Regions from separate parts of the Achromobacter sp. MUI-25009338 genome, predicted to be linked through region 2. Evidence: predicted binding sites of a transcription regulator. Region 2 holds the regulator's gene; each other region holds the start of a gene.
The links. The regulator LexA, encoded in region 2, represses DNA repair genes until DNA is damaged. The targets are predictions, from matches to a motif close to ACTGTATNNNNATACAGT.
Positions count from the first base shown of each region.

Region 1: AC1IQ6_RS20420 (PA0069 family radical SAM protein) is a predicted target of LexA. The motif match lies at 1,041-1,058, and genes of this name have one in related genera.
Region 3: recA (recombinase RecA) is a predicted target of LexA. The motif match lies at 1,271-1,288, and genes of this name have one in related genera.

Region 1 covers NZ_CM170627.1:4,295,166-4,297,435, forward strand. The annotation lists gene AC1IQ6_RS20420 (PA0069 family radical SAM protein) at 1-1,033, opposite strand, end outside; gene AC1IQ6_RS20425 (sulfate adenylyltransferase subunit 1) at 1,248-2,270, opposite strand, start outside.
Region 2 covers NZ_CM170627.1:2,334,595-2,336,864, reverse strand. The annotation lists gene AC1IQ6_RS11190 (amino acid aminotransferase) at 1-911, shown strand, start outside; gene lexA (transcriptional repressor LexA) at 1,051-1,701, shown strand; gene lon (endopeptidase La) at 1,824-2,270, opposite strand, start outside.
Region 3 covers NZ_CM170627.1:4,173,923-4,176,192, forward strand. The annotation lists gene recA (recombinase RecA) at 89-1,150, opposite strand; gene AC1IQ6_RS19810 (response regulator transcription factor) at 1,407-2,096, shown strand; gene AC1IQ6_RS19815 (sensor histidine kinase) at 2,212-2,270, shown strand, end outside.

The DNA.
Region 1 (2,270 bases), 2.0 Mb from region 2:
CGTTGCGCAGGTCTTCGACGCGGTGCAGCACACGCTGGGCGCGGTCGGGAAAATGGACGTTGAGCCAGTCCTCGAACAGGGTCTTGACCTCCCACGGCAGGCGCAGGACGGTGTAGCTGGCGTAATGGGCGCCGGCCGCCTTGGACTCCTGGAGGATGTGCTCCATGGATTCGTCGTTGATGAACGGAATGACCGGCGCCACCAGCACCCCCACGGGCACGCCGGCGTCGGTCAGGCTGCGCACGGCCTCCAGGCGGCGCCAGGGCGCGGCGGCGCGGGGCTCCAGCGTGCGGGCCATGGCGGCGTCCAGTGTGGTGATGCTCATGTAGACCACCACCAGTTTTTGTTCGGCCAGGGCCGCCAGCAGGTCCAGGTCGCGGGCGACCAGGCCGTTCTTGGTGACGATGGTGAGTGGATGCCGGGTTTCCAGCATGAGTTCGAGCAGGCCGCGCGTCAGGCGCCACTCGCGCTCGATGGGCTGGTACGGATCGGTGGCCGACCCGATATTGATGGGCGACGGCTTGTAACCGGGGCGGCTGAGTTCGGCGCGCAGGGCCTGGACCGCATTGGCCTTGGCCACCAGCCGGGTTTCGAAATCCAGCCCGGGCGAATAGCCCAGGTAGGAATGCGTGGGCCGGGCGTAGCAATACACGCAGCCGTGCTCGCAGCCGCGGTAGGGGTTGATCGCGGCGTCGAAGGGAATGTCGGGCGAATCGTTGCGCGACAGCATCTTGCGGGCCTGTTCCGCCGTGACCGTGGTCTTGGGCGCGGCCGGCGCATGGCGCGTGTCGGGCAGGATGGGGATGACCCGGGAAGGCGCTTCCGTGGAGGCTGCGTCGGAATAATTATCGGGGACAGCGTCTACGAAATCGGCCGGTAATCCGGAGGCGGACCAGCCGTCGTCGACCTGCACGCGGTCATCGCGCTGAAAGCGATGCCGAACATTAGTAACCGCACCCCGACCGCGCAAGGCGGCGGGGGCGGCAGCCGGGGACCCAGAACCGGCGGGAAAAGAATGATCGGTGCGTGCCATGAAAACTACTGTACAAAAACACAGTGGTTTTGACAAGCACCAAAAGCCTTTTCGTAAGACAACCCCACTTTACCGCAAGACGCCCGCGCCGGGAGGACAAATCGATTTCATCAGGCGATATCGCCCGCAAACCCGCGCCAATGCTAGGTTTAGCACAAAAACAACAGCGCGGATGGGGCCGGGGGGGCCGCCGCCGAGCGGCCGCTCCCGCCGCCTAACGCAGCATGCCCGCCGCAGCGGTCTGGTGCGTGGCTTCGTCGATCAGGATGAACGCCCCGGTCGCCGGCACGTCGGCATAACGATCGACCGCCAGCGCGTCGCGCGTGGTGAAGCTGACCCTGCCGATATCGTTCATGCGCAGCGTGCCTTCGGTGTTCTCCACTTCCTGCAGCTCATGGATATCGCGATGCGACAGCACCGCGCGGATCTTCGCCGACGTCAGCCGCGTGCCCGACTTCAGCAGATACTTGCGCGCCGGGTTCAAGGCCTGCGCGTCGAGCCAGCACAGCTCGGCCTCGAACTCGCGCGCAACCGTGGCGGGCGCCGCGGCGTGCACGATGACGTCGCCGCGCGACACGTCCACGTCACGGTCCAGCACCAGCGTGATCGAATCGCCGGCCACCGCCTCGTCAAGCAGGCGGTCGAAGGCGCGCAGCTCGCGCACCCTGGCGGTCACGCCCGAAGGCTGCACCGCGATCTCGTCGCCCGGGCGCAGCACGCCGCTGGCCACGCGGCCGGCGTAGCCGCGGAAGTCTTCCTTGCGGTCGCCGTCATGACGCGCGACCCATTGCACCGGCAGGCGCAGCGGCGCGGCGCGCCCGTCGGCCGCCAGGTCCAGCGATTCCAGCAGCGCCAGCAGGGGCTGCCCTTCGTACCATGGCGTGTTGGCAGACAGCGTGACCACGTTGTCGCCGTTGAGCGCCGACAGCGGCAGCGCGTCGAAATGCGCGATGCCCAGCTTGGCGGCCAGCGCCGCATAGGCATCGCGGATGCGTTCGAACACGGCGCGATCCCAGTCCACCAGGTCCATCTTGTTGACCGCCACCACGATGTGACGGATGCCCAGCAGGCGCGCGATGGTGCTGTGGCGCTTGGTCTGCGGCAGCAGCTGGCCGTCGGCCGCGCGGGTGGCGTCGATCAGGATCACGGCCACGTCCGCCGTCGACGCCCCGGTCACCATGTTGCGCGTGTACTGCTCGTGGCCCGGCGCGTCGGCGATGATGAATTTGCGGGTCGG
Region 2 (2,270 bases):
GCGTGCTGACCACCCAGGCCCTGGGCGGCACGGGCGCGCTGAAGATCGGCGCCGACTTCCTGCGCCAGCTGCTGCCCTCCTCCAAGGTCCTGATCAGCAACCCGAGCTGGGAAAACCACCGCGCGCTGTTCGAGCGCGCCGGTTTCGAAGTCGGCACCTACGCCTACTACGACGCCGCCACCCGCGGCCTGGACTTCGACGCCATGCTGGCCGACCTGAAGGCCGCTCCGGCCAAGACCGTGGTCGTGCTGCACGCCTGCTGCCACAACCCCACCGGCGTGGACCCCACCATGGACCAGTGGAAGCAGATCGCCGCCGTGGTCAAAGAAAACAATCTGGTGCCGTTCCTGGACATCGCCTACCAGGGCTTCGGCGACGGCCTGACGGAAGACGCCGCGGTCGTGCGCATGTTCGCCGACCTGGACCTGACCATGTTCATCAGCTCCTCGTTCTCGAAGTCGTTCTCGCTGTACGGCGAGCGCGTCGGCGCGCTGACGGTCGTGGCCGGCAGCAAGGACGAAGCCGCCCGCGTGCTGAGCCAGCTCAAGCGCGTGATCCGCACCAACTACTCCAACCCGCCCACCCACGGCGGCACGGTGGTGTCCACGGTGCTGAACACGCCCGAACTGTTCGCCATGTGGGAACAGGAACTGGCCGGCATGCGCGACCGCATCCGCCTGATGCGCAAGCAGCTGGTCGAGAAGATCCAGGAACACGGCGGCAAGCAGGACTTTAGCTTCGTGCTGCGCCAGCGCGGCATGTTCTCGTACTCGGGCCTGACCGCCGCCCAGGTGGACCGCCTGCGCGAAGAGCATGGCGTCTACGCCGTGTCCAGCGGCCGCATCTGCGTGGCCGCGCTCAACAGCGGCAACATCGACAAGGTCGCCAAGAGCATCGCCGCGGTGCTGTAAACGGCCCGCCATCCGGCCTCAAACGGGACCCGCGGGTCCCGTTTTTTATGGGCGCCCGCCCACGGCTTGCTTTTTTGCGCTGCGTCCCCCAGAATGGCCGCTGTATATATGTACAGTCCGCCAGCAACGGATCATCGCCATGGCCAGCAAACTCACCGATCGCCAACAGCAAATCCTGGATCTCATCAGGCAAACCGTCGCGCGCACGGGTTTTCCGCCCACACGCGCCGAGATCGCGCAGGCCCTGGGTTTCCGCTCGCCCAACGCAGCCGAAGACCACCTCAAGGCGCTGGCGCGCAAGGGGGCCATCGAGCTCACCGCGGGCGCCTCGCGCGGCATCCGCCTGAAGGACGCCGCCGGCGCGCCCGCGCAGGCATCCCTGCCCATGCCCGCCCTGGCGCAGCTCTTGCTGCCGCTGGTGGGCCGCGTGGCCGCCGGCAGCCCCATCCTGGCGGCCGAACACGTCGAACGCGAGGTCGGCGTGGACCCCAACCTGTTCGCCCAGGCGCCCGACTACCTGCTGAAGGTGCGCGGCATGAGCATGCGCGACGCCGGCATCCTCGAAGGCGACCTGCTCGCCGTCAAAAAAGCGTCCGAGGCCCGCAACGGCCAGATCGTGGTGGCCCGCCTCGGCGACGACGTCACGGTCAAGCGCCTGCAGCGCCAGAACGGCCATATCGAGCTCCTGCCCGAAAATCCGGACTTCCAGACCATCGTGGTCGGGGCCGACCAGGATTTCGCGCTGGAAGGCATCGCGGTGGGGCTGATTCGTACGCACGCGCTGCATTGATCCTGCGCGCAGGCATAAAGAAACCCAAGCGGATCAAGTAAAAACCCCCGAAGGTTGGATCAATGTCCAACTTTCGGGGGTCAGTTCACTAGGGCGGGTTTCCTTTTGGGCGGCCGAACCGGTCAGTGCTTGAGCACCGGATCGGTCGAGCCTTCGGCGGGCTTGGCCACCAGGGGCTCCTTGACCGCTTCTTCCTCGGCCAGGGGCTCGGGCAGGCGTTCCAGCGCCAGCTCCAGCACCTTGTCGATCCAGCGCACCGGCACGATCTCGAGGTGGTTCTTGACGTTGTCCGGAATCTCCGCCAGGTCCTTGACGTTTTCTTCCGGGATCAGAACCATCTTGATCCCGCCGCGGTGGGCGGCCAGCAGCTTTTCCTTCAGGCCGCCGATGGGCAGCACTTCGCCGCGCAGCGTGATCTCGCCGGTCATGGCGACGTCGGCGCGCACCGGGATGCGCGACAGGGCCGACACCATGGCCGTGGTGATCGCGATACCGGCGGACGGGCCGTCCTTGGGCGTCGCGCCTTCCGGCACGTGCACGTGCATGTCGTGCTTCTCGAACACGCTGTC
Region 3 (2,270 bases), 1.8 Mb from region 2:
TTGCCATGAATGACGGCAGGCCCGTGCTGGCGCCTGCCGCGAGTCTGTGGGCCGGATCGGCGGCGGGCAGGACCCGCCGACCGACGGCTTACTCGGCCGTGTCTTCGGCCGTGGGCACGAATTCGGCCGCGCGGCTCACGATGCCCTGGTTCTCGCGCACGCGGTTCTCGATCTCGATGGCCAGTTCCTTGTGCTCTTTCAGGTATTCGCGGACGTTGTCCTTGCCCTGGCCGATGCGGTTGCCGTTGTAGCTGTACCAGGCGCCGGACTTGTCCACCACGTTGGCGGCCACGCCCAGGTCGATGATTTCGCCCTCGCGCGAGATGCCCGCGCCGTACATGATGTCGAACTCGGCCTGCTTGAACGGCGGCGCGACCTTGTTCTTGACGACCTTGACGCGGGTTTCGTTGCCGACGACTTCGTCGCCCTTCTTGATCGAGCCGATGCGGCGGATGTCCAGGCGCACCGAGGAGTAGAACTTGAGCGCGTTGCCGCCGGTGGTGGTTTCGGGGTTGCCGAACATCACGCCGATCTTCATGCGGATCTGGTTGATGAAGATGACCATGCAGTTGGTCTTCTTGATGGTGGCGGTCAGCTTGCGCAGCGCCTGGCTCATCAGGCGCGCCTGCAGGCCGGGCAGCGAATCGCCCATTTCGCCTTCGATTTCGGCCTTGGGCACCAGGGCCGCCACCGAGTCGACGACGATGAGGTCGACCGAACCCGAGCGCACCAGCGCGTCGGTGATTTCCAGCGCCTGTTCGCCGGTGTCCGGCTGCGAGATCAGCAGGTCGGACAGGTTCACGCCCAGCTTGGCGGCGTACTGCACGTCGAGCGCGTGCTCGGCGTCGACGAAGGCGCAGGTGCCGCCGAGCTTCTGCATTTCAGCCACGACCTGCAGCGTCAGCGTGGTCTTGCCGGAGGATTCCGGACCGTAGATCTCGACCACGCGCCCGCGCGGCAGGCCGCCGACGCCCAGCGCGATGTCCAGCCCGAGCGACCCCGTGGAAACCACCTGGATGTCGTGCGATACCTCGTTGTCGCCGTAGCGCATGATCGAGCCCTTGCCGAACTGCTTTTCGATCTGCGAAAGCGCGGCGGCAAGCGCCTTGGCCTTTTCCGAAGCGGCGGCCTTGGTGGTTTTGTCGTCCATGTAAAGTCCTGTCTGTAGTCCCGTCTGTGACGTGGTCTGTAACGTATGTTGTAGCGGGGTGATGCTGGTTCGGCGGGATTGCGGGTTTTGCCGCGGAGCTAGATTATGGCATCGGATTGTACTGTACAAAAAAACAGTGTGCCACTGTTTTGCACGTATACCCTGAGTGGCAAGCCGCAAGCCATATGCCAGAATCCCAGGCGAGCCCGGCGTTTCGTCCCCGCAGCGCCGGACCGTGTTTCTTCTACTGTAGCCCATGCGTATCCTGATCGCCGAAGACGACAGCATCCTGGCCGACGGCCTGTCCCGCTCGCTGCGCCACAACGGCTACGCCGTGGATGCCGTGCGCGACGGGCTGGCGGCCGATTCGGCGCTGGCGGCCCAGGCTTTCGACCTGCTCATCCTGGATCTCGGCCTGCCGCAGCTGGCCGGGCTGGAAGTGCTGCGCCGGCTGCGCGCCCGCAACTCCGCCCTGCCCGTGCTCATCCTGACCGCCGCCGACAGCATCGAGCAGCGCGTCAAGGGCCTGGACCTGGGCGCCGACGACTACATGGCCAAGCCCTTCGCGCTGTCCGAGCTCGAGGCCCGCGTGCGCGCGCTGACCCGCCGCGGCGCCGGCGGCGGCGCCACGCTGCTCAAGCACGGCCGGCTGGTGTTCGACCAGACCGGCCGCGTGGCCATGGTGGACGACCAGACGCTGGACCTGTCGGCGCGCGAAGTCAGCCTGCTCGAAATCCTGCTGACCCGCAGCGGCCGCATGGTCAGCAAGACCCAGCTCGTCGACCATCTCTGCGAATGGGGCGAAGAAGTCAGCACCAACGCCATCGAGGTCTATGTGCACCGCCTGCGCAAGAAGCTCGAGCCCAGCGGCGTGAAGATCGTGACCGTGCGCGGGCTGGGCTATTGTCTTGAGCGGGACCAGGGTGCGGCCTACCTCGCAAGCTGATCCCGCGCATCCGGAAGCGCTCAATCAGGAAGCACTGGATGTCATGCAGGCCGGGTCCAAGGGCCCGAGCTTCGCGCCGCCCCAGCGCTCGCTGCTGGGCGAGATCCTGGACTGGATGCTGGCGCCGCTCTTCCTGCTGTGGCCGATGAGCGTGGCGATCACCTACGTGGTGGC